DNA from 3 places in the Viridibacillus sp. KH_047 genome. Region 1 is predicted to be linked to each of the others. Evidence: a T-box and tRNA genes for the amino acid it is inferred to sense, from the RefSeq annotation. Region 1 holds a T-box; the other regions hold tRNA genes.
What was found. A T-box is a leader RNA that pairs with one kind of tRNA and senses whether it is charged. The one in region 1 lies ahead of argS (arginine--tRNA ligase), so its partner is inferred to be a tRNA-Arg.
Positions count from the first base shown of each region.

Region 2: it has a tRNA-Arg gene. The T-box ahead of argS (arginine--tRNA ligase) is inferred to sense a tRNA for this amino acid. The anticodon was not compared.
Region 3: it has a tRNA-Arg gene. The T-box ahead of argS (arginine--tRNA ligase) is inferred to sense a tRNA for this amino acid. The anticodon was not compared.

Region 1 covers NZ_CM174479.1:1,742,934-1,752,768, forward strand. Annotated here, with positions in the region: gene AC3IS5_RS08785 (GNAT family N-acetyltransferase) at 1-426, shown strand, start outside; gene AC3IS5_RS08790 (MFS transporter) at 718-1,995, opposite strand; T-box leader at 3,031-3,247, shown strand; gene argS (arginine--tRNA ligase) at 3,357-5,039, shown strand; gene AC3IS5_RS08800 (HAD family hydrolase) at 5,064-5,714, shown strand; gene AC3IS5_RS08805 (hypothetical protein) at 5,782-6,285, opposite strand; gene AC3IS5_RS08810 (phosphotransferase family protein) at 7,218-8,102, shown strand; gene AC3IS5_RS08815 (LCP family protein) at 8,264-9,304, opposite strand.
Region 2 covers NZ_CM174479.1:354,218-364,052, forward strand. Annotated here, with positions in the region: gene sigB (RNA polymerase sigma factor SigB) at 1-416, shown strand, start outside; gene AC3IS5_RS01870 (Tex family protein) at 736-2,898, shown strand; gene AC3IS5_RS01875 (SprT family protein) at 2,964-3,419, shown strand; tRNA gene AC3IS5_RS01880 (tRNA-Asn) at 3,522-3,596, shown strand; tRNA gene AC3IS5_RS01885 (tRNA-Glu) at 3,600-3,674, shown strand; tRNA gene AC3IS5_RS01890 (tRNA-Asp) at 3,685-3,761, shown strand; tRNA gene AC3IS5_RS01895 (tRNA-Gln) at 3,771-3,845, shown strand; tRNA gene AC3IS5_RS01900 (tRNA-Lys) at 3,865-3,940, shown strand; tRNA gene AC3IS5_RS01905 (tRNA-Leu) at 3,999-4,085, shown strand; tRNA gene AC3IS5_RS01910 (tRNA-Arg) at 4,114-4,190, shown strand; tRNA gene AC3IS5_RS01915 (tRNA-Gly) at 4,217-4,290, shown strand; rRNA gene AC3IS5_RS01920 (16S ribosomal RNA) at 4,439-5,991, shown strand; rRNA gene AC3IS5_RS01925 (23S ribosomal RNA) at 6,176-9,105, shown strand; rRNA gene rrf (5S ribosomal RNA) at 9,169-9,284, shown strand; tRNA gene AC3IS5_RS01935 (tRNA-Asp) at 9,742-9,818, shown strand.
Region 3 covers NZ_CM174479.1:97,178-107,012, reverse strand. Annotated here, with positions in the region: rRNA gene AC3IS5_RS00570 (23S ribosomal RNA) at 1-874, opposite strand, end outside; tRNA gene AC3IS5_RS00565 (tRNA-Ala) at 971-1,046, opposite strand; tRNA gene AC3IS5_RS00560 (tRNA-Ile) at 1,060-1,136, opposite strand; rRNA gene AC3IS5_RS00555 (16S ribosomal RNA) at 1,233-2,785, opposite strand; tRNA gene AC3IS5_RS00550 (tRNA-Ala) at 2,933-3,008, opposite strand; tRNA gene AC3IS5_RS00545 (tRNA-Pro) at 3,028-3,104, opposite strand; tRNA gene AC3IS5_RS00540 (tRNA-Arg) at 3,109-3,185, opposite strand; tRNA gene AC3IS5_RS00535 (tRNA-Leu) at 3,218-3,306, opposite strand; tRNA gene AC3IS5_RS00530 (tRNA-Gly) at 3,313-3,387, opposite strand; tRNA gene AC3IS5_RS00525 (tRNA-Leu) at 3,412-3,496, opposite strand; tRNA gene AC3IS5_RS00520 (tRNA-Lys) at 3,517-3,592, opposite strand; tRNA gene AC3IS5_RS00515 (tRNA-Thr) at 3,605-3,680, opposite strand; tRNA gene AC3IS5_RS00510 (tRNA-Val) at 3,696-3,771, opposite strand; rRNA gene rrf (5S ribosomal RNA) at 3,781-3,896, opposite strand; rRNA gene AC3IS5_RS00500 (23S ribosomal RNA) at 4,030-6,959, opposite strand; rRNA gene AC3IS5_RS00495 (16S ribosomal RNA) at 7,144-8,696, opposite strand; gene lysS (lysine--tRNA ligase) at 9,264-9,835, opposite strand, start outside.

The DNA of each region.
Region 1 (9,835 bases):
CATGAAAGTTTAGCAGATACAGAAGAATTTGTGCGATTTATATTAAACAAATACGAGTTAGATCAATATGCTCTTTGGGGCATTGAAGATAAAGAGACAGGTACATTAATTGGGACAATAGATTTTGTATCTTGGCAGCCAAAACAACAAATAGCTGAAATCGGTTATGCAATTTCACAGGCATATTGGGGGAGAGGCATTGTTACTGAAGCAGCCAAAGCAATAATTGCATTTGGTTTTGAAAAAATGGATTTAGTTCGAATTCAAGCGAAGTGTTTAACAGAGAATGTAGGTTCTGCTCGGGTTATGGAGAAAGTCGGTATGTCTTATGAAGGGCTAATTCGAAAAGGGCTATTTGTGAAAGGTACCCATCAAGATTTAAAAATGTATTCTATTTTGAGAGAAGAGTATGAACAGCTGATTTGAAACCCTTTCTGTAAATCTATATTTAAAAGTTAAACTTAATTGTAACATAAAAAAACACTTCCAAGTTGTCTTGGTTTTATATAACCAATGATTCAACTTAGAAGTGCTCAATAAGGTCTATTTATTCTCTCTATTTGTTTCAGATGTGTTTGAAACGGAGGGAATAGAATGTGAGTTATTGATTTCAAATTCGTTAGTAAGATTGATGAAATGGTGAAGTAAAACAATTCATCAAGAAAAATTAATTTAAAGGGAAGAATTCACTTATGTGTTAAGGGAGATACAAAGTGATTATTTCCAATGGCCTGCTTTTACTAGTTTGTTTTTGCCGATAAATGCCATTACGATTAATAATACATTAATAACTAGCATGAAGGCAATTGCATATAGTACTAAAGTGTAGCTACCAGTTAATTGGAAAACATATCCGTAGGCTGGTAATGCTACAATACCAGCAACTGCTAAACCGATAACTGCAGAAGCGTAAATTTGACCGTATTCTTTGTTACCAAAGATAGCAGAAGTTAATAGCGGTCCTAATGTTCCAAGTGATGCAACAACAAATCCAAAAATACCAATAGCTAATGAGAACATAGTAGAATTGTCAGGAACAGTTAATAGAATTGCGATTGGAACTAAACCTAGTAACATTGCGAAAATAGCAGTGTTTTTTGCACCAATTTTATCACTTAAAATACCGAATGCTAATGCACCAATCATTACTCCCACTGACCAGAAGCCCATTGCACCACCAGCAAATTTAACATCATAACCTAATCCCATTGCAAAAGGAGCAACGTGTTGACCAAAACTACCGACAGAAGTAATAAAGAAGAAGAACAATAATAAAGAATAAAATGCGCCAGATTTTTTAGCAATTGCAGCTGAAATACCTGTGTTAGTATTAGATTCAACTTTAACAGAAGAAGCATCTTCAGTTTTATTGATTTCAACTTCTAAACCTAATGGTTGTAAACCTTTTTGTTTAGGAGACATTCTAATTATTAATATTACGATTGGCACAACGATTGCTATTACAATTCCGCCAAGGATGAAGTAAGTCATTCTCCAACCTTCACTTGAAATTAAATTACCAGCCATAGGTTGTAAGATAGCTCCGAAAATACCACCAGATGCAACCATGATACCGATTGCTAAACCGTTATGTTTTTTAAACCAGTTGTTGATTAATACTGGACCTGCGATTTGAGTTACAAAAATTGAACCGATTGACATTGGGATACAGAATAAGTACCAACCCCAAACAGAATTCATTAAACCAAACATTGCGAACGAACCCGCTTGTAAAATAACTGCTGTTACTAAAACTGTTCTAATATCATACTTAGCAATGATCTTACCAGCAAATGGTAAGAAAATCATAGTAACAATAGAAGAAATACTAAAGTAAAGTGTTAGACTTCCCATACCCATACCTAAATCTTCTGTTACTGGAGTTAAGAATAACCCACCTGCAGTCATGATTCCGCCTTTAGCCAAACCGACCATAATAGATAAACCTAATAATATCCACCATGCGTAGTGGATTTTTTTGTTATTTGTGCTCACGTATTGTACCTCTTTTTCTTGTTTTTTTAACCTATATACTTACCTTATCAGACTGCTTATTCAGTAAAATACTTGAGCTTGTCTAATTTTACTTTCTATTCCCCAAAATCTCATTAATGAGATTTATAGAAAGCATTAAAAAATAAAATACCCTTTAAATATTTTCATGACATAATAGTCTTCGTAAAAAAATTTATAAGGACTCAAAATGATTATGTAGTTTTGAGTACTTCTTAATCAATTAATTTTTACTTTGATTTGAAACTCTATTACTCATGAACGTAAATACCTAGTTCTACCTCCTGCACCGTTTTAAACATGGTAACTTTTTGACTTCAAGTTACTTTACGTCTCAATAGTATACGATTAAAATATTTGTGTCAATAATATGAATTTCTTAGTTTTAGAGAAAAACAGACTTGTATTTTTTAGGAGTTTGTACGAGACCATCATTTAATTAATAGAATTTGCTGCAAGCATTTTAATGGTTGGTATTATGACTAGGTAATATGCTGGAGACTAAATTAATAGGTATGTGAAAAATAGCGGAATGTTATTTTTCTAAAGCAAAAGGTGGAGAGGTTTAATCTGCATCAAGTTGATAATCAGATCAACTTGATGCATTGACGTCCAAATTCTTGTTATTTATATAGGAAAGAATGAAATAAATAAGAGCTTTGTAGATTTTATAAATAGGAAAGTGTTAGACAAAAAGTTTTCTCAAATAGATGCAATTGAATTGACTATTGCCAAACATGAAAAGAAATTGGTTTGAAATACTCATCTAAAATGAAAGAATATTAAAGAGGATAAATTCGAGGAATTCGAGTGTGTTTTTTGTGATTTTGTAATAAAGTATTATGACTAAGTACTAATTGAAAATTCTATGACAATTAGTTGGATTTTTTATTAAAATTTTGATTTATACCAGAAATTGGTTCTAAATTTTTATGTAAAAATAAATTAATAGTTATATTTTTTTCTCAAACATTGACTTATTTACAAATTAAATATACCATAGTAACAATTTAATAAAAAAATTCTTTGATAAAGAGAGTAGTTTATGGGGAAATGTCAAGCGAGTTAGGGATGGTGGGAGCCTAATACATGGATCATGAATGAAGCGCACTTTGGAGAAACTTTTTGAAATAGCAGTAGAAAAGATCGGGGAGTCACCTCGTTAACAATGGAAAGTGGTCACATTTTGTGGCAACTAGAGTGGTACCACGGGATCTATGCTCTCGTCTCTTGTTTTGAGACGGGGGCTTTTTTTATTGCTTTTTCGTACCATTACGGCAGAATATCAACTGAACTTAGCTTTGAATGCACAATGTATTTTATTATTTGAGGGGGAAAATAGAATGAAAGACAAACAATTGATAGTCAATTCATTATTTGAAGTAGTAGAAGGTCATTTAGCAAAGAGTGAAATTGAACAAACAATCGAAAAGCCGAAGTATGCACATTTAGGTGATTATGCTTTTCCTTGCTTTTCATTAGCAAAAATTTTCCGCAAATCACCAAATATAATAGCCAAAGAATTAAGTGATAAGGTTAACAATGACATTATAGAAAAGGTTGAAGCTGTTGGTGGGTATGTGAATATTTTTCTTAAGCAATCGGAAATCTCGAAAGGGGTATTATCTAGCATTGTTTCCTCTCAATCTGCATACGGACAACAAAAACATGGAGAAGGTCAAACGATTACGATTGATTTTTCATCTCCTAATATTGCAAAACCTTTTTCAATGGGGCATTTACGGTCAACAGTTATCGGTAATGCAGTAGCTAATATTGTAGAGAAAAATGGCTATGAAGTAGTACGTATCAATCATTTAGGAGATTGGGGTACTCAATTTGGCAAGCTGATTGTTGCCTATCATTTATGGGGGAATAAAGAACTGATTGAACAATCTCCAGTGCGTGAATTATTGAAGATTTATGTCAAATTTCATGAAGTGGCAGAACAAGATGACTCATTGAATGATCAAGCACGTGCAGCGTTTAAAAAGTTAGAGCACGGAGATGAAGAAGCACTGCAATTATGGCAATGGTTTAGAGAAGCATCGTTAAAGGAATTTGAACAGGTCTATGCATTACTAGGTATACGGTTCGATTCGTATGCGGGAGAAGCATTTTATAATGACAAAATGGACAGAGTTGTAGAGTTATTGGCTGAACAGGGACTTCTTGAAGAATCGGACGGGGCGATGGTCGTTAATTTAGAAAATATGCCGCCATGTTTGATTAAGAAAACGGATGGCACAACATTATATGCGACTCGAGATTTAGCTGCAGCTCTATATAGAAATGAAACTTATAATTCAGCAAAATCATATTATGTCGTAGGAAATGAACAATCGCTACATTTTAAACAGCTATTTAACGTATTAGAGACAATGGGGTATGGTTGGGCAAAAGAGTTACAGCATATTCCGTTTGGCATGATGCTAAAAGACGGCAAGAAAATGTCTACTCGTAAAGGGAAAGTTGTATTACTTGAAGAAGTATTAAATGAGGCTATCCAATTAGCAAGTAAGAATATTGAGGAAAAAAATCCAAACCTAAAGCAAAAAGAAGAGATAGCGAAAGTGGTAGGAACAGGAGCAGTGATCTTCCACGATTTAAAAAATCATCGTATGAATGATATTGAGTTTTCGCTTGAAGAAATGTTGAATTTTGAAGGGGAGACAGGTCCTTATGTGCAATATACGTATGCACGGATTTGCTCACTTTTACGAAAAGGTCAGTACAATACTGAATTCAGTCAATTTGAGGGATTATCTGATGAGGCTTGGCCTGTTGTCATTTCGGTAAAAGGTTTTCCAGAAGTGGTGGCAAAAGCCTTTGAACTAGCGGACCCTTCGCAAATTGCCAAGTATTTGATCGAATTATCAAGAGCGTTTAATAAGTATTATGCCCACACAAGAATACTAGAAGATGATGCTACAATTCAGGTAAAACTAACGTTATGCGCTAGTGTTGCTATCGTGCTTGAAGAAGGATTGCGTTTATTAGGAATTCAAGCACCTGAAGAGATGTAGCTAATATTCAGAGGAGTGGAACGAATGAATTACCAATATATATTATTTGATTTAGATGGAACATTAACGGATCCAAAAGTCGGAATTACTAAAAGTGTCGCATACGCATTAGAAAAGATGAATATTGAAGTGGTGGATTACTTTAAATTAGATTTATTCATTGGACCATCTTTACAAGAATCTTTTCAGGCTTATTACAGTTTAAATGAACAAGAAGTAAATGAAGCAATCGGATATTATCGTGAAAGATTTCAACAGCACGGCTTATATGAAAATGAGGTCTATCCTGGAATCGAAACACTACTAGAAACTTTAAAGAATAAAGGAAAAACATTAGCTGTTGCCACATCTAAACCAACAGTCTTTGCTGAGAAAATATTGCAGCATTTTAAATTGGATCAATATTTTGATGTAATAGTAGGAAGTAATTTAGATGGTACTAGAATTGCAAAGGCGGATGTAATTCATGAAGTGCTTTTACAACTATCTTCTCCAGATAAAAGTGAAGTCATTATGATTGGTGACCGTAAACATGATCTAATAGGGGCAAAGAAGGAAGGCATAGCCAATATCGGTGTCCTTTATGGGTACGGTAGTAAAGAGGAATTGGCATTAGAGGAACCAACTTATATTGTAAGTGATATAGAAGAACTAAACTCTATATTAAATAATTAACATATTTAACACGTGAAAACGCTTGGATAGTCTTCCATGCGTTTTCGTTTGTTTATTAGACAACTAATTATTCATATCCACCTGTAGTTTCTGGGAGCTTTTTATATTCATCTTTGTTTTCAACTATATTTCGTATGTAATTTCGTAAATCAATCAGTTTATTTTCATCATTGGCTTTTTCACAATATGCTCCAGAAATATATGGTGTGAGCGTTTCACCATTAATAGTGATTTTCCATGCATCTTCACTATAGGGTTTTGTCATACACTCTGTTTTAGGGACTAATTCTTTCATGCCTATTATATTGATGTTTTTCATTTTTTCATAAATTTTCGCCTTTTCTTCTATTGTAAGAGGCAGATTTATTGTTGTAGTTCCATCAGCTACTAAATCCTTTGTAACCTTGCCTTCAAAAGTATTAATTTCATTCTTTTTTCCAACTCCGAATTTAACTGAAAAACCAAAGTCACTTGGCATTTCTTCAGGCATAATATCTTTTGTAGCATTATTTAAACCACATCCTGATAAGAAAAATGCGAAAATAAATAGCAAAATCTTTCCTGGCTTCAAGTAATCCCTCCTCATCAATCATTAATGAATTATGCTTGTCATCTTTTTACTAAGATTCTACAGATATTCAAGAATACCTTTCGATTGGGGGATTTCTATTATTAATGTTCGTTTTCCGTTTTATAAAGAGTAAAACAGATAGGTTAGAGATACAAAAAAATTCCATATTAATAGAAATAGTTATAAGATTGATTGGTGAGTAGTTCAGTCGAGTAGCGCCAAAGAGCCCACGAGTAGCGCTAAGGAAGCCCGAGCAGCGCCAAAGCCCGCGAGTAACTCTAAAAAGAACCCGAGTAGCGCTAAAGGAAGCCCGAGCAGCGCCAAAGAGCCCGTGAGCAGCGCTAAAAAGAGCTCGAGCAGCGCTAAAGAGAACCCGAGCAGCGCCAAAGAGTCCGTGAGCAGCGCTAAAAAGAGCTCGAGTAGCGCCAAAGCCCGCGAGTAGCGCTAAAGAGAACCCGAGCAGCGCTAAAAGAAGCCCAAGTAGCGCCAAAGAGTCCGTGAGCAGCGCTAAAAAGAGCTCGAGTAGCGCCAAAGCCCGCGAGTAGCGCTAAAGAGAGCTCGAGCAGCGCTAAAGAGAACCCGAGCAGCGCTAAAAGAAGCCCGAGTAGCGCAAAAGAGTCCGTGAGCAGCGCTAAAAAGAGCTCGAGTAGCGCCAAAGCCCGCGAGTAGCGCTAAAGAGAACCCGAGCAGCGCTAAAAGAAGCCCGAGTAGCGCAAAAGAGTCCGTGAGCAGCGCTAAAAAGAGCGCGAGTAGCGCCAAAGCCCGCGAGTAGCGCTAAAAAGAACCCGAGTAGCGCCAATCCCCCCCATGCAATATCACCACTCAAAAATGATCCACTCCAATACTTCAACTAATTGAGATATAATGTATATAGAATGAATTGTTTAAATTTGTATATATCAAAACTGTACTACATACAAAAGGAGGATTTTATGCAGAGCACACAACTACAAACTGTAATGGATCATTTTAAATTAAATATCAAATCCATAGAAAATGTCCCGGAGTCTTTTAGTTCAGAGGTGTATAAGCTCGGTCTGACGAACAATGAGAATGTGTATATTAAAATCCCGTATACAAAAGATAAACTGTTCCGTGAATATACGATTCTAACAAAGCTAGAATCAGATTTGCCTGTTCCTCGTGTGTTAGATTATTGGGTGGGGGATGAAGCGGATAGTGGGGCTTTGCTACTTTCAGAGATAAAGGGTATTCCTTGTACAAGCAAAGTTGACGCTCGACTTGCTTATCAAATCGGCCTAACTCATGCACAGCTTCATGAAGTGAGTTTCCAAAGCTATGGGTATGAAGAACAAAATGGCTTTCAATATCTTGAGAAAAATGACTGGAGATTATATATAAAAAATCTATTTAATCAATACTTAGTTCAATGTGGGGAACTCTTACCTACAGCGCTCATTGATAAAAGTGAAAATAAATTCAACGAGCTGTTCAAAGCTTTACCCAAACCAGATGGTCCTTGCTTAGTGCATCTAGATTTTCGTCCAGGCAATATATTAATCAACGACACAGGAGTAGCCGGCATCATTGATTTCGAAAGTGCAAGAGCAGGTTCTACGGAAATAGATTTCACTAAAATAAATAGAGATATTTGGAGTAACCACCCTGGAACTCGTGATGCTTATATGCAGGGTTATGAGAGTATCCGTCCAATCCTTGATTTAGACAAAATACTTCCGTTCTATTCCTTATTAGATGCTATTGGATCAATTGCTTGGTGTAGTAGGAGAGGGATAGTGAAACATAAGGATTTTTATGATGAAAGTATCAATATCTTAAAGAATTCGATGGCGTAATTATTTCAAAACCACTAACAGTGCATCAACCAAATGACCAGAATAAATAAATAAATAAGTTGAAGAACACCTTCCCTTACATAAAACAACCTGTCACCGACTTCACATCGATGACAGGTTGTTTAATTTTATAATAATCAAAGATAACAATCAGATACTATTTATTCTACGAAATCAGCATTAGTAATGAAATTTTTCTCATTATTTAACTTGAGTATATTACGTAATTTTTTGCTGACTTTCTTTAGACTTTTCTCTTCAGGTATATAGTAGTAGCTTCCGTCGACTCTTCTATCTGTACCTTTAATTGCTATCGTTTTTATTGATAAATCGGTTGATTTTGTATATTTTTTTTGCAGTGCATAAATTTCTTTTAACGACAAATTTGTTTCTACATTTTCGCCAAGAATATCTGTTAATTGACCAATCTTAAAAATTGTTCCTGCTGATATTGCTTGATCAATCGTTGCTTTTAAGAACTGTCTTTGTCTTTCTTCGCGGGAATAAATAGCATTTTCAGCTCTTTTTCGCATCCTTACAAATGCAAGTGACTCTTCACCAGTTAAATGAGATTTTCCCTCATTAAATTCTATCTTTGATCCATCATAAATATTTTCTTCCCAAAACCCCGTTTTAATATTTATAGAAACTCCGCCAAGAGCATCAACTATGTCACGAAAACCTTCGAAGTTAATTGCAATAAAGTTATCTATTGGAATGTTAAGGAACTTTTCAACAGTTTCTATTTGAAGTTTAACTGCTCCGTATCCTGTAATATCTCCATATGTATAAGCTGAATTCAATTTATGAATACCTGAGAATTCCCTTGCATTTTCAATATTGACCCTTGTATCCCTAGGAATAGTAACCATATTTATAACATTTGTACTAGGATCTAACGTAATAACCATTTGAGTATCTGCTCGACCATCCTTTTTTTTACTAGAATAATCTTCAATTCCTAATAACAATATTGAAATTGGATTTTCATTAAATGTCACTTCGTCTTCTCTCAGATCTGATTTATCTCCAGTTCTCTCTAAATTAACTGTTGAACTAACATAAGCATCTTTCATTTTTATAAAAATAAAACCACCATAACTAATTATGGCTAAGAATAAAGCTATACTTACTATTCTGACTACTTTTAATAGTTTCTTTTTAGATTTCTCCCTTTTTTGTGTATTTCTTTTCATTCTCATTGTAAGTTCCTCTCTAAATTTAATCTAAAAATTAATAGTTCTTTAAACTAACATCAATATAGATAAAATTATTATGAACCTATTATTAAGTATAACTTTAGAGTATTTTACTTTTATTGTATTTAAATTATATCACACTTATAAATGGTGAAACATCACATTAGGGATGGAAGAAAAGAAGTAATGTAGCCTACGCTAACTTTTTAATGAAAAATAAGAAGGTGGAAAATCAGTGACGAGCTGAATTATAGATGGAGAGCTAGAGTTCCCGTTTATTCAATTATAATCACGCTCAGCCATACAGTGGTTACGTAACTACTATTTATAAGTTGTAAAAATTAATAATTTAATTTTTACATATATCTATCTAATTAACTAAATATTAGGTTAAAATAAACTGTGTATACTTAAAAGTGATTACCAAAAAATAAAGAGCTTATAGGTCAATTGAAAGAAGTAATTGGCTAAAACTACGAACTATTGAATTAGTATTTATCATGAAGATTAGAAAAGAGTTAAGAATATTTATAC
Region 2 (9,835 bases), 1.4 Mb from region 1:
AACAACTGACAATAGAATTCCAACGTTCCCCGCGTGTAAATGAAATTGCGGAGTACTTGGGAGTTGAAGAAGAAGAAGTATTAGAAGAAATGGAGATGGGACGGGGTTATCAAGCATTGTCGATGGATTATACGATGGAATCCGATTCAGATGGTAGTTCTATGACCCTTTTCGATATTGTTGGTGATGAAGATGAGGGGTATGAAAAAACAAATCGACGTATGATAGTGGCTGAAGCTATGGCGGTTTTAACAGAAAAAGAAAAGCATATCATCCAGCTTACATATTTGGATCAATTAAGTCAGAAAGAAGCAGGAGAAAGTCTGGGGATTTCTCAAATGCATGTTTCTAGATTACAGAGGAAAGCGATAAAAAAGCTACAAGAGGCTGTTGGTACCACCAGTAGTATCCATTAAAAATTCAATTTAGATTAGAATAATGGTTTAATGATAGTTATAAATACAGGTTTATGTAATACAAGAATCCCTATCTATGCCATACTCGAAGTAATAAAATGGCGCGGCGTTGGAAGACTGGACACCTTATTAAAGCGGTGATGGTTGGCGAAAGCCAAAATAACAATAGAAACTTTGATGTTAGGAGTCTGCTCTTTTGGAGTAGGCTTTTTATTTATTGTGAAATAATAGAATTTAAGGTGATGCAATGCAACGTGACAAAGGTTTTTATAATTACCTATATGATAATATAAATAGGATAGAGAAAGGTTGTGACTGAATGGACAACAAAAAAATGCAGCAATTAATTTCGAAAGAACTTAGCATCCGACCAAAACAAGTAGAATCGGTTATCGAATTGCTAGAAGGTTCAAATACGGTGCCGTTTATAGCGCGCTATCGTAAAGAAGCAACTGGTTCACTTGATGAAGTCCAAATTAAAGCAATCGAAGACCGTTATCATTATTTACAACAACTACAACAACGAAAAGAAGAAGTGCTTCGCCTTATCGATGAACAAGGTAAACTAACTGAAGAACTTAAAAAAGATATAGAGGCGGCAACCATTTTAAAACGAGTGGAAGACTTATATCGTCCCTATAAACAAAAACGTAGAACAAAAGCGACAATCGCTAAAGAAAAAGGGTTAGAGCCTTTAGCGGATGAATTGATGAAATTTGCGGCAACTTCACTAGCTGATTTAGCTGCACCATATATCAATGAGAATGTGGAGTCAGTTGAGGAAGCATTGCAAGGTGCTAGCGATATTTTAGCAGAGCGTTTTGCAGATGATGCTGCTATTCGTGAGAAAATTCGTAAACTATCATGGCAAAATGGCAAGATTCTTTCCGCAGTGAAAGATCAAAATTTGGACGAAAAATCAGTTTATGAAATGTACTATGAATACGAAGAACCAATTAATAAAATTGTTCCTCACCGCATATTAGCTATTAATCGCGGTGAAAAAGAAGACATTTTGAAAATTAATATAGCTGTACCAGTAGAGCGTGTTCATCAATTGATGTGTACAGAATGGATTCCGCGTACATCCTCACCAGCAGCTAAACAAGTTGAATTAGCCATTGAAGATGCTTACAAACGATTAATTCAACCTTCAATTGAAAGAGAATTGCGTGGAGAGTTGACGGAGAAGGCGGAGGCTCAAGCGATTCATATTTTCTCTGAAAATTTACGTAATCTGTTATTACAACCGCCACTAAAAGATCGCTTTGTATTGGGACTGGACCCAGCATATCGAACGGGTTGTAAATTGGCTGTAGTGGATGACACGGGTAAAATGCTTGAAATCTCTGTTATCTATCCACATCCGCCAAAAGCAGATCCTGTTCAAGCTAAAAAGGTATTCAAGGATATATTGCAAAGGTATCCGATATCTATTATCGCTATTGGTAATGGGACAGCCTCCCGCGAGTCAGAGCAGTTTGTAGCAGAATGTTTGAAAGAGTTAAATAGTGAAACTGCGTTTGTTATTGTTAATGAAGCTGGAGCAAGTGTATATTCCGCATCGGAAGTAGCGCGGGAAGAGTTTCCGGATTTGCAAGTTGAGCAACGCAGTGCCGTTTCAATTGCGAGAAGATTACAAGATCCGCTGGCTGAGCTTGTGAAAATTGAACCGAAAGCAGTAGGTGTGGGGCAATATCAACATGACGTATCTCAGAAGAAGCTTGCAGACTCTTTAACGTTCATTGTTGAAACAGCTGTTAACCAAGTTGGTGTAGATGTGAATACTGCATCATCTTCACTTTTACAATATGTATCGGGGTTATCAAAAACAGTTGCAGAAAACATTGTTAAAGTTCGTGGTGAAAATGGGAAATTTACAGCTCGTACACAGTTGAAGAAAATTCCGCGCCTAGGGGCTAAAACGTATGAACAAGCAATCGGTTTCTTACGAATTTCTGAAGCGAAAAACCCATTGGATGCAACGGGCATTCACCCAGAGAGTTATGACCTAGCAAACAAACTACTCGAAGTAGCTTCTATTAAGAAGGAACAACTAGGAACAGCGGAGGCTGAACAAGCGCTAGCTAACTTAGATATTTCAACTTTAAGCTCGCAGTGGGATGTAGGAGAAGTAACATTAAAAGATATCATTGATACATTGATGAAACCATCACGTGATCCACGCGATGCCTTCCCGCAACCATTGTTGAAGAAAGATATTTTGAAAATGGAAGATTTGCAACCAGGAATGGAGATGCAAGGGACAGTACGCAACGTAGTGGATTTCGGTGCATTTGTCGATATTGGTGTTAAACAAGATGGTCTTGTCCATATTTCTAAATTAAAAAACGGCTATGTAAAACATCCTTTAGATGTAGTAGCTCTTGGTGACATTGTAACAGTATGGGTAGAAAAGATTGAGAAAGATAAAGGGAGAATTGCATTAACTATGCTTCCCCCAGCAAAACAAATCGATTAAAATAGCAGAAAAATAAACCTCGCATTAAAGCGAGGTTTATTTTATAGAAGAAAGGGAAGGATAATATGACAGATGAAGAACTACAAAACCTTGTAATAGAAATCTCTATAAACGTATTCCATAAGCCTTTTAGACATCAAGCCTATTTTAATAAGCGATTACGTTCTACTGGCGGTAGATACTTATTACAATCACATAATATAGAGATTAACCCGAAATCCTTTGAAAAGTTCGGTATACAGGAAGTAGAAGGAATTATTCGTCATGAGCTATGTCATTATCATCTTCATATAGAAGGAAAGGGGTATAAACATCGTGATGCAGATTTCCGCATTCTATTAAAGAACACGAATGCTCCTAGATACTGTTCTAATTTAACAGGTATAAAGGGAAGAAGCTCTAATAAAAGTTATACCTATATATGTGTAAAATGCGGTACAAACTATGTTAGGAAAAAAAGAATGAACCCTTCTAAATACCGTTGTAGCAAGTGTTCAGGGCGCATCAAGGAAAATGGTTAAAAGTTTTTTTAGAAAAACGCTTGACCTTTTCTGAATACCTGTCTATAATAATAAAAGTCGACAAGGTGATGACGACAAAATGTAACAAAATGCAACATGTTTTCCGAAGTAGCTCAGTGGTAGAGCATCCGGCTGTTAACCGGACGGTCGTAGGTTCGAGTCCTACCTTCGGAGCCATATGGCCCCTTGGTCAAGCGGTTAAGACACCGCCCTTTCACGGCGGTAACACGGGTTCGAATCCCGTAGGGGTCACCAAATTTTATATGGTCCGGTAGTTCAGTTGGTTAGAATGCCTGCCTGTCACGCAGGAGGTCGCGGGTTCGAGTCCCGTCCGGACCGCCATTTACTTTTTGGGGTATAGCCAAGCGGTAAGGCAACGGATTTTGATTCCGTCATGCCCTGGTTCGAATCCAGGTACCCCAGCCATTTCCATTCTTCAAGCTACGAGTCATTAGCTCAGTTGGTAGAGCATCTGACTTTTAATCAGAGGGTCGCAGGTTCGAATCCTGCATGACTCACCATTTTAACTTGACATTATGTTTTAAGGTGATATAATATAACCTACACGTCAATTAAAATGCGGCCGTGGCGGAATGGCAGACGCGCTAGGTTGAGGGCCTAGTCGAGGTTTACTCGGTGGAGGTTCAAGTCCTCTCGACCGCACCAAACACTTACAATATATAATATACGATATGCGCCCGTAGCTCAATTGGATAGAGCGTCTGACTACGGATCAGAAGGTTGTGGATTCGACTTCTGCCGGGCGCGCCATATTTTTTAAAAATTATAATTTCAACGCGGGTGTAGTTTAGTGGTAAAACCACAGCCTTCCAAGCTGTTGTCGAGAGTTCGATTCTCTTCACCCGCTCCAATATAATTTATGAACCTTGAAAACTGAACATGCAAGACGTTAATCAATAAATGTTTTTGAACATCAACTCTGTTGGTGGATCAAAACAAAAAAATAGATATCATCTTCGGATGATACGCTAGCAAAGCTAATGAGCTTTCAAACTACTTTTATGGAGAGTTTGATCCTGGCTCAGGACGAACGCTGGCGGCGTGCCTAATACATGCAAGTCGAGCGAATGATGAAGAAGCTTGCTTCTTCTGATTTAGCGGCGGACGGGTGAGTAACACGTGGGCAACCTACCTAGTAGATTGGGATAACTCCGGGAAACCGGGGCTAATACCGAATAATCCATTTTGTCACATGGCAAAATGCTGAAAGGCGGTTTCGGCTGTCACTACTAGATGGGCCCGCGGTGCATTAGCTAGTTGGTGGGGTAACAGCCTACCAAGGCAACGATGCATAGCCGACCTGAGAGGGTGATCGGCCACATTGGGACTGAGACACGGCCCAAACTCCTACGGGAGGCAGCAGTAGGGAATCTTCCACAATGGACGAAAGTCTGATGGAGCAACGCCGCGTGAGTGATGAAGGTTTTCGGATCGTAAAACTCTGTTGTAAGGGAAGAACAAGTACGTTAGTAACTGAACGTACCTTGACGGTACCTTATTAGAAAGCCACGGCTAACTACGTGCCAGCAGCCGCGGTAATACGTAGGTGGCAAGCGTTGTCCGGATTTATTGGGCGTAAAGCGCGCGCAGGTGGTTTCTTAAGTCTGATGTGAAAGCCCACGGCTCAACCGTGGAGGGTCATTGGAAACTGGGAGACTTGAGTGCAGAAGAGGAAAGTGGAATTCCAAGTGTAGCGGTGAAATGCGTAGAGATTTGGAGGAACACCAGTGGCGAAGGCGACTTTCTGGTCTGTAACTGACACTGAGGCGCGAAAGCGTGGGGAGCAAACAGGATTAGATACCCTGGTAGTCCACGCCGTAAACGATGAGTGCTAAGTGTTAGGGGGTTTCCGCCCCTTAGTGCTGCAGCTAACGCATTAAGCACTCCGCCTGGGGAGTACGGCCGCAAGGTTGAAACTCAAAGGAATTGACGGGGGCCCGCACAAGCGGTGGAGCATGTGGTTTAATTCGAAGCAACGCGAAGAACCTTACCAGGTCTTGACATCCCAATGACCGCTCTAGAGATAGAGTTTTCCCTTCGGGGACATTGGTGACAGGTGGTGCATGGTTGTCGTCAGCTCGTGTCGTGAGATGTTGGGTTAAGTCCCGCAACGAGCGCAACCCTTGATCTTAGTTGCCATCATTAAGTTGGGCACTCTAAGGTGACTGCCGGTGACAAACCGGAGGAAGGTGGGGATGACGTCAAATCATCATGCCCCTTATGACCTGGGCTACACACGTGCTACAATGGACGATACAAAGAGTCGCTAACTCGCGAGGGTATGCTAATCTCATAAAATCGTTCTCAGTTCGGATTGTAGGCTGCAACTCGCCTACATGAAGCCGGAATCGCTAGTAATCGTGGATCAGCATGCCACGGTGAATACGTTCCCGGGCCTTGTACACACCGCCCGTCACACCACGAGAGTTTGTAACACCCGAAGTCGGTGAGGTAACCTTTATGGAGCCAGCCGCCGAAGGTGGGATAGATGATTGGGGTGAAGTCGTAACAAGGTAGCCGTATCGGAAGGTGCGGCTGGATCACCTCCTTTCTAAGGATAATTACGGAAACAGATCTTGGATCTGTCGATTAACGTCTTGCGTTCAGTTTTGAAGGCTCATTGTAAAATGATCTTCAAAACCTTGTTCTTTGAAAACTGGATAAAACGACATTGAAGCAAATTAAGTAACACATTTTTTATTATTAAGTTTTTTAGGCTTAATAACTAACTTTTAGGTTAAGTTATTAAGGGCGCATGGCGGATGCCTTGGCACTAGGAGCCGAAGAAGGACGGCACTAACACCGATATGCTTCGGGGAGCTGTAAGTGAGCTTTGATCCGGAGATTTCCGAATGGGGGAACCCACTGTTCGTAATGGAGCAGTATCTTGACGTGAATACATAGCGTCTTGATGGCAGACCCAGGGAACTGAAACATCTAAGTACCTGGAGGAAGAGAAAGAAAAATCGATTCCCTGAGTAGCGGCGAGCGAAACGGGAATAGCCCAAACCAAGAGGCTTGCCTCTTGGGGTTGTAGGACACTCTATATGGAGTTACAAAGGAATGAGTTAAATGAAGCGGTCTGGAAAGGCCCGCCAGAGCAGGTAACAGCCCTGTAGTTGAAAGTTCATTCTCTCTTGAGTGTATCCTGAGTACGGCGGAACACGTGAAATTCCGTCGGAATCTGGGAGGACCATCTCCCAAGGCTAAATACTACCTAGTGACCGATAGTGAACCAGTACCGTGAGGGAAAGGTGAAAAGCACCCCGGAAGGGGAGTGAAATAGATCCTGAAACCATGTGCCTACAAGTAGTTAGAGCCCGTTAATGGGTGATAGCGTGCCTTTTGTAGAATGAACCGGCGAGTTACGATTACATGCGAGGTTAAGTTTTAGAAGACGGAGCCGTAGCGAAAGCGAGTCTGAATAGGGCGAATGAGTATGTGGTTGTAGACCCGAAACCAGGTGATCTACCCATGTCCAGGGTGAAGGTAAGGTAACACTTACTGGAGGCCCGAACCCACGTACGTTGAAAAGTGCGGGGATGAGGTGTGGGTAGCGGAGAAATTCCAATCGAACCTGGAGATAGCTGGTTCTCTCCGAAATAGCTTTAGGGCTAGCCTCGTGATAGAGAATCCTGGAGGTAGAGCACTGTTTGAACTAGGGGTCCATCCCGGATTACCGAATTCAGACAAACTCCGAATGCCAGTGATTTATGCACGGGAGTCAGACTGCGAGTGATAAGATCCGTAGTCAAAAGGGAAACAGCCCAGACCACCAGCTAAGGTCCCAAAGTAATTGTTAAGTGGAAAAGGATGTGACGTTGCTTAGACAACCAGGATGTTGGCTCAGAAGCAGCCATCATTTAAAGAGTGCGTAATAGCTCACTGGTCGAGTGACGCTGCGCCGAAAATGTATCGGGGCTAAACAATTCACCGAAGCTGTGGATGGACATCTTAGATGTCCGTGGTAGGAGAGCGTTCTAAGTGCTGTGAAGTCAGACCGGAAGGACTGGTGGAGCGCTTAGAAGTGAGAATGCCGGTATGAGTAGCGAAAGACGGGTGAGAATCCCGTCCACCGAATGACTAAGGTTTCCTGAGGAAGGCTCGTCCGCTCAGGGTTAGTCGGGACCTAAGCCGAGGCCGATAGGCGTAGGCGATGGACAACAGGTTGATATTCCTGTACCACCTATTTACCATTTGAGCAATGGGGGGACGCAGTAGGATAGGGTAAGCATGCTGTTGGTTATGCATGTTCAAGCAGTGAGGCGTGAAATGAGGCAAATCCCATTTCTATAACGTTGAGCTGTGATGACGAGGACGTATGTCCGGAGTTCCTGATTTCACACTGCCAAGAAAAGCCTCTAGCGAGGTAAAAGGTGCCCGTACCGCAAACCGACACAGGTAGTCGAGGAGAGAATCCTAAGGTGTGCGAGAGAACTCTCGTTAAGGAACTCGGCAAAATGACCCCGTAACTTCGGGAGAAGGGGTGCTCTAGTAGGGTGAAAGCCCGAGAGAGCCGCAGTGAATAGGCCCAGGCGACTGTTTAGCAAAAACACAGGTCTCTGCAAAACCGTAAGGTGACGTATAGGGGCTGACGCCTGCCCGGTGCTGGAAGGTTAAGAGGAGTGCTTAGCGCAAGCGAAGGTGCGAATTGAAGCCCCAGTAAACGGCGGCCGTAACTATAACGGTCCTAAGGTAGCGAAATTCCTTGTCGGGTAAGTTCCGACCCGCACGAAAGGCGTAACGATCTGGGCACTGTCTCAACGAGAGACTCGGTGAAATTATAGTACCTGTGAAGATGCAGGTTACCCGCGACAGGACGGAAAGACCCCGTGGAGCTTTACTGTAGCCTGATATTGAATTTTGATACATCTTGTACAGGATAGGTAGGAGCCAGAGATTCCGGAGCGCCAGCTTCGGAGGAGGCGTTGGTGGGATACTACCCTAGATGTATTGAACTTCTAACCCATGCCCCTTAGCGGGGTAGGAGACAGTGTCAGGCGGGCAGTTTGACTGGGGCGGTCGCCTCCTAAAGAGTAACGGAGGCGCCCAAAGGTTCCCTCAGAATGGTTGGAAATCATTCGTAGAGTGTAAAGGCATAAGGGAGCTTGACTGCGAGACCTACAAGTCGAGCAGGGTCGAAAGACGGGCTTAGTGATCCGGTGGTTCCGCATGGAAGGGCCATCGCTCAACGGATAAAAGCTACCCCGGGGATAACAGGCTTATCTCCCCCAAGAGTCCACATCGACGGGGAGGTTTGGCACCTCGATGTCGGCTCATCGCATCCTGGGGCTGTAGTCGGTCCCAAGGGTTGGGCTGTTCGCCCATTAAAGCGGTACGCGAGCTGGGTTCAGAACGTCGTGAGACAGTTCGGTCCCTATCCGTCGTGGGCGTAGGAAATTTGAGAGGAGCTGTCCTTAGTACGAGAGGACCGGGATGGACACACCGCTGGTGTACCAGTTGTTCTGCCAAGGGCATCGCTGGGTAGCTATGTGTGGACGGGATAAGTGCTGAAAGCATCTAAGCATGAAGCCCCCCTCAAGATGAGATTTCCCATTACGCAAGTAAGTAAGATCCCTCAAAGACGATGAGGTAGATAGGTTCGAGGTGGAAGTGTGGCGACATACGGAGCTGACGAATACTAATAGATCGAGGACTTAACCAAATTTTACTTAACAAACTTCAATGTAATTTATCCAGTTTTGAGAGAACAAGTTCTCTAATATAGTCTAGTGATGATGGCAAAGAGGTCACACCCGTTCCCATGCCGAACACGGAAGTTAAGCTCTTTAGCGCCGATGGTAGTTGGGGGTCTCCCCCTGTGAGAGTAGGACGTTGCTAGGCAAATTAAAGCACAGCTGATTTAATCAGTTGTGCTTTTTTATTTTTCAAAACATAATGTATATAAGATTTATATATCATTGAATATAATTTTTTATATTGTTATAAGTTTGACTGGTTTTATTGCATGTCTCAGTGGTGATGGTTTAGTAGAATCATTCCTAAAGTCTAGTTTTATTCATAAGATAATTAATATTGATCCAGAATTGCATGGCAAGAAAAATTCATTATTTAAGAAACTTTGAGACTTACAACTTTTGAATATTACTTTTTAATAGAGAGTTTATGTAACCTCATTATTAAATTATTAATGATAGATAGTTTAAAGTGTTAGAAATACTAGAATCATACAATATTAGCTGGATAAAGTGAAAATATTTTATGTAAAAGTAGTTTTTTTTTGAAAAACTATTGCTAAAGCATAGATTAGCTGATATAATAAATCTTGTCTTAAAGAAATGGTCCGGTAGTTCAGTTGGTTAGAATGCCTGCCTGTCACGCAGGAGGTCGCGGGTTCGAGTCCCGTCCGGACCGCCATTTACTTTTACTTATAA
Region 3 (9,835 bases), 1.6 Mb from region 1:
AAGCTATTTCGGAGAGAACCAGCTATCTCCAGGTTCGATTGGAATTTCTCCGCTACCCACACCTCATCCCCGCACTTTTCAACGTACGTGGGTTCGGGCCTCCAGTAAGTGTTACCTTACCTTCACCCTGGACATGGGTAGATCACCTGGTTTCGGGTCTACAACCACATACTCATTCGCCCTATTCAGACTCGCTTTCGCTACGGCTCCGTCTTCTAAAACTTAACCTCGCATGTAATCGTAACTCGCCGGTTCATTCTACAAAAGGCACGCTATCACCCATTAACGGGCTCTAACTACTTGTAGGCACATGGTTTCAGGATCTATTTCACTCCCCTTCCGGGGTGCTTTTCACCTTTCCCTCACGGTACTGGTTCACTATCGGTCACTAGGTAGTATTTAGCCTTGGGAGATGGTCCTCCCAGATTCCGACGGAATTTCACGTGTTCCGCCGTACTCAGGATACACTCAAGAGAGAATGAACTTTCAACTACAGGGCTGTTACCTGCTCTGGCGGGCCTTTCCAGACCGCTTCATTTAACTCATTCCTTTGTAACTCCATATAGAGTGTCCTACAACCCCAAGAGGCAAGCCTCTTGGTTTGGGCTATTCCCGTTTCGCTCGCCGCTACTCAGGGAATCGATTTTTCTTTCTCTTCCTCCAGGTACTTAGATGTTTCAGTTCCCTGGGTCTGCCATCAAGACGCTATGTATTCACGTCAAGATACTGCTCCATTACGAACAGTGGGTTCCCCCATTCGGAAATCTCCGGATCAAAGCTCACTTACAGCTCCCCGAAGCATATCGGTGTTAGTGCCGTCCTTCTTCGGCTCCTAGTGCCAAGGCATCCGCCATGCGCCCTTAATAACTTAACCTAAAAGTTAGTTATTAAGCCTAAAAAACTTAATAATAAAAAATGTGTTACTTAATTTGCTTCAATGTCGTTTTATCCAGTTTTCAAAGAACAATATTGGTGGAGCCTAGCGGGATCGAACCGCTGACCTCCTGCGTGCAAGGCAGGCGCTCTCCCAGCTGAGCTAAGGCCCCAAAAAAAGAAAAATGGTGGGCCTAAATGGACTCGAACCATCGACCTCACGCTTATCAGGCGTGCGCTCTAACCAGCTGAGCTATAGGCCCCTTTTTCGGAAAAATATAAGGTTTTTATGAACCTTCAAAACTGAACGCAAGACGTTAATCGACAGATCCAAGATCTGTTTCCGTAATTATCCTTAGAAAGGAGGTGATCCAGCCGCACCTTCCGATACGGCTACCTTGTTACGACTTCACCCCAATCATCTATCCCACCTTCGGCGGCTGGCTCCATAAAGGTTACCTCACCGACTTCGGGTGTTACAAACTCTCGTGGTGTGACGGGCGGTGTGTACAAGGCCCGGGAACGTATTCACCGTGGCATGCTGATCCACGATTACTAGCGATTCCGGCTTCATGTAGGCGAGTTGCAGCCTACAATCCGAACTGAGAACGATTTTATGAGATTAGCATACCCTCGCGAGTTAGCGACTCTTTGTATCGTCCATTGTAGCACGTGTGTAGCCCAGGTCATAAGGGGCATGATGATTTGACGTCATCCCCACCTTCCTCCGGTTTGTCACCGGCAGTCACCTTAGAGTGCCCAACTTAATGATGGCAACTAAGATCAAGGGTTGCGCTCGTTGCGGGACTTAACCCAACATCTCACGACACGAGCTGACGACAACCATGCACCACCTGTCACCAATGTCCCCGAAGGGAAAACTCTATCTCTAGAGCGGTCATTGGGATGTCAAGACCTGGTAAGGTTCTTCGCGTTGCTTCGAATTAAACCACATGCTCCACCGCTTGTGCGGGCCCCCGTCAATTCCTTTGAGTTTCAACCTTGCGGCCGTACTCCCCAGGCGGAGTGCTTAATGCGTTAGCTGCAGCACTAAGGGGCGGAAACCCCCTAACACTTAGCACTCATCGTTTACGGCGTGGACTACCAGGGTATCTAATCCTGTTTGCTCCCCACGCTTTCGCGCCTCAGTGTCAGTTACAGACCAGAAAGTCGCCTTCGCCACTGGTGTTCCTCCAAATCTCTACGCATTTCACCGCTACACTTGGAATTCCACTTTCCTCTTCTGCACTCAAGTCTCCCAGTTTCCAATGACCCTCCACGGTTGAGCCGTGGGCTTTCACATCAGACTTAAGAAACCACCTGCGCGCGCTTTACGCCCAATAAATCCGGACAACGCTTGCCACCTACGTATTACCGCGGCTGCTGGCACGTAGTTAGCCGTGGCTTTCTAATAAGGTACCGTCAAGGTACGTTCAGTTACTAACGTACTTGTTCTTCCCTTACAACAGAGTTTTACGATCCGAAAACCTTCATCACTCACGCGGCGTTGCTCCATCAGACTTTCGTCCATTGTGGAAGATTCCCTACTGCTGCCTCCCGTAGGAGTTTGGGCCGTGTCTCAGTCCCAATGTGGCCGATCACCCTCTCAGGTCGGCTATGCATCGTTGCCTTGGTAGGCCGTTACCCCACCAACTAGCTAATGCACCGCGGGCCCATCTAGTAGTGACAGCCGAAACCGCCTTTCAGCATTTTGCCATGTGACAAAATGGATTATTCGGTATTAGCCCCGGTTTCCCGGAGTTATCCCAATCTACTAGGTAGGTTGCCCACGTGTTACTCACCCGTCCGCCGCTAAATCAGAAGAAGCAAGCTTCTTCATCATTCGCTCGACTTGCATGTATTAGGCACGCCGCCAGCGTTCGTCCTGAGCCAGGATCAAACTCTCCATAAAAGTAGTTTGAAAGCTCATTAGCTTTGCTAGCGTATCATCCGAAGATGATATCTATTTTTGTTTTGATCCACCAACAGAGTTGATGTCCAAAAACATTTATTGATTAACGTCTTGCATGTTCAGTTTTCAAGGTTCATAAGATATATATGGTGGAGCCTAGCGGGATCGAACCGCTGACCTCCTGCGTGCAAGGCAGGCGCTCTCCCAGCTGAGCTAAGGCCCCGTGTGAGTATAAGTAATAATGGTCGGGAAGACAGGATTCGAACCTGCGACCCCTTGGTCCCAAACCAAGTGCTCTACCAAGCTGAGCTACTTCCCGTTAATGGCGCGCCCGGCAGAAGTCGAATCCACAACCTTCTGATCCGTAGTCAGACGCTCTATCCAATTGAGCTACGGGCGCATATATTATCACTTGTATTAAATTAAAAGAAATGGTGCCGAGGACCGGAATCGAACCGGTACGGTAGTCACCTACCGCAGGATTTTAAGTCCTGTGCGTCTGCCAGTTCCGCCACCCCGGCATATTTTGGAGCGGAAGACGAGGTTCGAACTCGCGACCCCCACCTTGGCAAGGTGGTGTTCTACCACTGAACTACTTCCGCAATATGCTGATAAACTTAAAATTATGGTGCGGGTGAAGGGAGTCGAACCCCCACGCCTTGCGGCGCTAGATCCTAAGTCTAGTGCGTCTGCCAGTTCCGCCACACCCGCATATAATGTTTTTTAAAAAATGGTGAGCCATGTAGGATTCGAACCTACGACCCTCTGATTAAAAGTCAGATGCTCTACCAACTGAGCTAATGGCTCATATAAAATGAATGGTGCCGGCGAAAGGAGTCGAACCCTCGACCTACTGATTACAAGTCAGTTGCTCTACCAACTGAGCTACACCGGCAATGTTTATTAAAAATGGTGGAGGATGACGGGATCGAACCGCCGACCCCCTGCTTGTAAGGCAGGTGCTCTCCCAGCTGAGCTAATCCTCCATATTGTTCGCCTAGCAACGTCCTACTCTCACAGGGGGAAACCCCCAACTACCATCGGCGCTAAAGAGCTTAACTTCCGTGTTCGGCATGGGAACGGGTGTGACCTCTTTGCTATCGTCACTAGACTATTTTTAAGACAAGAATTATTATATCACTTCACTTCTTTAAAAGCAAGTGTTTTTTTTAAAACTTTTTTTAAAAAGTTTTTCTTGTTCTCTCAAAACTGGATAAATTACATTGAAGTTTATTAAGTAAAATTTGGTTAAGTCCTCGATCTATTAGTATTCGTCAGCTCCGTATGTCGCCACACTTCCACCTCGAACCTATCTACCTCATCGTCTTTGAGGGATCTTACTTACTTGCGTAATGGGAAATCTCATCTTGAGGGGGGCTTCATGCTTAGATGCTTTCAGCACTTATCCCGTCCACACATAGCTACCCAGCGATGCCCTTGGCAGAACAACTGGTACACCAGCGGTGTGTCCATCCCGGTCCTCTCGTACTAAGGACAGCTCCTCTCAAATTTCCTACGCCCACGACGGATAGGGACCGAACTGTCTCACGACGTTCTGAACCCAGCTCGCGTACCGCTTTAATGGGCGAACAGCCCAACCCTTGGGACCGACTACAGCCCCAGGATGCGATGAGCCGACATCGAGGTGCCAAACCTCCCCGTCGATGTGGACTCTTGGGGGAGATAAGCCTGTTATCCCCGGGGTAGCTTTTATCCGTTGAGCGATGGCCCTTCCATGCGGAACCACCGGATCACTAAGCCCGTCTTTCGACCCTGCTCGACTTGTAGGTCTCGCAGTCAAGCTCCCTTATGCCTTTACACTCTACGAATGATTTCCAACCATTCTGAGGGAACCTTTGGGCGCCTCCGTTACTCTTTAGGAGGCGACCGCCCCAGTCAAACTGCCCGCCTGACACTGTCTCCTACCCCGCTAAGGGGCATGGGTTAGAAGTTCAATACATCTAGGGTAGTATCCCACCAACGCCTCCTCCGAAGCTGGCGCTCCGGAATCTCTGGCTCCTACCTATCCTGTACAAGATGTATCAAAATTCAATATCAGGCTACAGTAAAGCTCCACGGGGTCTTTCCGTCCTGTCGCGGGTAACCTGCATCTTCACAGGTACTATAATTTCACCGAGTCTCTCGTTGAGACAGTGCCCAGATCGTTACGCCTTTCGTGCGGGTCGGAACTTACCCGACAAGGAATTTCGCTACCTTAGGACCGTTATAGTTACGGCCGCCGTTTACTGGGGCTTCAATTCGCACCTTCGCTTGCGCTAAGCACTCCTCTTAACCTTCCAGCACCGGGCAGGCGTCAGCCCCTATACGTCACCTTACGGTTTTGCAGAGACCTGTGTTTTTGCTAAACAGTCGCCTGGGCCTATTCACTGCGGCTCTCTCGGGCTTTCACCCTACTAGAGCACCCCTTCTCCCGAAGTTACGGGGTCATTTTGCCGAGTTCCTTAACGAGAGTTCTCTCGCACACCTTAGGATTCTCTCCTCGACTACCTGTGTCGGTTTGCGGTACGGGCACCTTTTACCTCGCTAGAGGCTTTTCTTGGCAGTGTGAAATCAGGAACTCCGGACATACGTCCTCGTCATCACAGCTCAACGTTATAGAAATGGGATTTGCCTCATTTCACGCCTCACTGCTTGAACATGCATAACCAACAGCATGCTTACCCTATCCTACTGCGTCCCCCCATTGCTCAAATGGTAAATAGGTGGTACAGGAATATCAACCTGTTGTCCATCGCCTACGCCTATCGGCCTCGGCTTAGGTCCCGACTAACCCTGAGCGGACGAGCCTTCCTCAGGAAACCTTAGTCATTCGGTGGACGGGATTCTCACCCGTCTTTCGCTACTCATACCGGCATTCTCACTTCTAAGCGCTCCACCAGTCCTTCCGGTCTGACTTCACAGCACTTAGAACGCTCTCCTACCACGGACATCTAAGATGTCCATCCACAGCTTCGGTGAATTGTTTAGCCCCGATACATTTTCGGCGCAGCGTCACTCGACCAGTGAGCTATTACGCACTCTTTAAATGATGGCTGCTTCTGAGCCAACATCCTGGTTGTCTAAGCAACGTCACATCCTTTTCCACTTAACAATTACTTTGGGACCTTAGCTGGTGGTCTGGGCTGTTTCCCTTTTGACTACGGATCTTATCACTCGCAGTCTGACTCCCGTGCATAAATCACTGGCATTCGGAGTTTGTCTGAATTCGGTAATCCGGGATGGACCCCTAGTTCAAACAGTGCTCTACCTCCAGGATTCTCTATCACGAGGCTAGCCCTAAAGCTATTTCGGAGAGAACCAGCTATCTCCAGGTTCGATTGGAATTTCTCCGCTACCCACACCTCATCCCCGCACTTTTCAACGTACGTGGGTTCGGGCCTCCAGTAAGTGTTACCTTACCTTCACCCTGGACATGGGTAGATCACCTGGTTTCGGGTCTACAACCACATACTCATTCGCCCTATTCAGACTCGCTTTCGCTACGGCTCCGTCTTCTAAAACTTAACCTCGCATGTAATCGTAACTCGCCGGTTCATTCTACAAAAGGCACGCTATCACCCATTAACGGGCTCTAACTACTTGTAGGCACATGGTTTCAGGATCTATTTCACTCCCCTTCCGGGGTGCTTTTCACCTTTCCCTCACGGTACTGGTTCACTATCGGTCACTAGGTAGTATTTAGCCTTGGGAGATGGTCCTCCCAGATTCCGACGGAATTTCACGTGTTCCGCCGTACTCAGGATACACTCAAGAGAGAATGAACTTTCAACTACAGGGCTGTTACCTGCTCTGGCGGGCCTTTCCAGACCGCTTCATTTAACTCATTCCTTTGTAACTCCATATAGAGTGTCCTACAACCCCAAGAGGCAAGCCTCTTGGTTTGGGCTATTCCCGTTTCGCTCGCCGCTACTCAGGGAATCGATTTTTCTTTCTCTTCCTCCAGGTACTTAGATGTTTCAGTTCCCTGGGTCTGCCATCAAGACGCTATGTATTCACGTCAAGATACTGCTCCATTACGAACAGTGGGTTCCCCCATTCGGAAATCTCCGGATCAAAGCTCACTTACAGCTCCCCGAAGCATATCGGTGTTAGTGCCGTCCTTCTTCGGCTCCTAGTGCCAAGGCATCCGCCATGCGCCCTTAATAACTTAACCTAAAAGTTAGTTATTAAGCCTAAAAAACTTAATAATAAAAAATGTGTTACTTAATTTGCTTCAATGTCGTTTTATCCAGTTTTCAAAGAACAAGGTTTTGAAGATCATTTTACAATGAGCCTTCAAAACTGAACGCAAGACGTTAATCGACAGATCCAAGATCTGTTTCCGTAATTATCCTTAGAAAGGAGGTGATCCAGCCGCACCTTCCGATACGGCTACCTTGTTACGACTTCACCCCAATCATCTATCCCACCTTCGGCGGCTGGCTCCATAAAGGTTACCTCACCGACTTCGGGTGTTACAAACTCTCGTGGTGTGACGGGCGGTGTGTACAAGGCCCGGGAACGTATTCACCGTGGCATGCTGATCCACGATTACTAGCGATTCCGGCTTCATGTAGGCGAGTTGCAGCCTACAATCCGAACTGAGAACGATTTTATGAGATTAGCATACCCTCGCGAGTTAGCGACTCTTTGTATCGTCCATTGTAGCACGTGTGTAGCCCAGGTCATAAGGGGCATGATGATTTGACGTCATCCCCACCTTCCTCCGGTTTGTCACCGGCAGTCACCTTAGAGTGCCCAACTTAATGATGGCAACTAAGATCAAGGGTTGCGCTCGTTGCGGGACTTAACCCAACATCTCACGACACGAGCTGACGACAACCATGCACCACCTGTCACCAATGTCCCCGAAGGGAAAACTCTATCTCTAGAGCGGTCATTGGGATGTCAAGACCTGGTAAGGTTCTTCGCGTTGCTTCGAATTAAACCACATGCTCCACCGCTTGTGCGGGCCCCCGTCAATTCCTTTGAGTTTCAACCTTGCGGCCGTACTCCCCAGGCGGAGTGCTTAATGCGTTAGCTGCAGCACTAAGGGGCGGAAACCCCCTAACACTTAGCACTCATCGTTTACGGCGTGGACTACCAGGGTATCTAATCCTGTTTGCTCCCCACGCTTTCGCGCCTCAGTGTCAGTTACAGACCAGAAAGTCGCCTTCGCCACTGGTGTTCCTCCAAATCTCTACGCATTTCACCGCTACACTTGGAATTCCACTTTCCTCTTCTGCACTCAAGTCTCCCAGTTTCCAATGACCCTCCACGGTTGAGCCGTGGGCTTTCACATCAGACTTAAGAAACCACCTGCGCGCGCTTTACGCCCAATAAATCCGGACAACGCTTGCCACCTACGTATTACCGCGGCTGCTGGCACGTAGTTAGCCGTGGCTTTCTAATAAGGTACCGTCAAGGTACGTTCAGTTACTAACGTACTTGTTCTTCCCTTACAACAGAGTTTTACGATCCGAAAACCTTCATCACTCACGCGGCGTTGCTCCATCAGACTTTCGTCCATTGTGGAAGATTCCCTACTGCTGCCTCCCGTAGGAGTTTGGGCCGTGTCTCAGTCCCAATGTGGCCGATCACCCTCTCAGGTCGGCTATGCATCGTTGCCTTGGTAGGCCGTTACCCCACCAACTAGCTAATGCACCGCGGGCCCATCTAGTAGTGACAGCCGAAACCGCCTTTCAGCATTTTGCCATGTGACAAAATGGATTATTCGGTATTAGCCCCGGTTTCCCGGAGTTATCCCAATCTACTAGGTAGGTTGCCCACGTGTTACTCACCCGTCCGCCGCTAAATCAGAAGAAGCAAGCTTCTTCATCATTCGCTCGACTTGCATGTATTAGGCACGCCGCCAGCGTTCGTCCTGAGCCAGGATCAAACTCTCCATAAAAGTAGTTTGAAAGCTCATTAGCTTTGCTAGCGTATCATCCGAAGATGATATCTATTTTTGTTTTGATCCACCAACAGAGTTGATGTCCAAAAACATTTATTGATTAACGTCTTGCATGTTCAGTTTTCAAGGTTCATTATGTTTGCCGCTTCGTTAGCGACATTCAATATTATATCGCGATAACTTTTCGTTGTCAACAACTTTTTTAAGTTATTTTCAAATCGTTGTTTCAAACTCGTTATCGTTGCTTGTTTATCAGCAACTTTTATATCTTATCAAACTCACTACTCAGTGTCAACAACTTTTTTAAGTTATTTTCAAATCGTTTTGTTAGCTAAATTAGCAACTCAATTAATATACCACTATATTAATTCTAACGCAACACCTTTTTTTAAAAAATGAAAGCATATTTATAAGTCAACATTAGGTACTTACAAAAATAGCTTGTCTTCTATTGTAATAAACTTCTTAGTAATTTTCAAACAAAAAGCTAACCTCTCTAATAGAACGTAAATAAAAAAGACTCTAGTATTAACTAGAGTCTTTTCAATAAGAAAACCTTAGTATTTAATCACGAGGACGCATTGTAGGGAATAATAATACATCACGTATAGTTTGTGAATTCGTCAACAACATGATTAAGCGATCGATACCGATACCTAATCCACCTGTTGGCGGCATACCATACTCTAATGCTTCAATGAAATCATCGTCCATTTCATGCGCTTCATCATTACCTGCTTCTTTTTCAACAAGCTGCGCTTCAAAGCGTTCACGTTGATCGATTGGATCATTTAATTCAGTAAATGCATTTGCATGCTCACGACGTACAATGAATAATTCAAAACGATCTGTAAATCGCTCATCTTCAGGGTTCTTCTTAGCTAATGGAGAAATTTCCACTGGATGACCATAGATAAATGTAGGTTGAACTAATGTTTCTTCTATTTTTTGTTCGAAGAATTCATTGATAATATGCCCTACTTCCATAGAGTCTTTAATTTCAACACCGTGTTCTTTTGCATGCGCTTGCGCTTCTTCTTTCGACATTGGAGTCCAGAAGTCTACACCTGTTGCTTCTTTAACTGCATCTACCATATGCAAACGAGTCCAACCTGGCGCTAAACTAATAACATCAT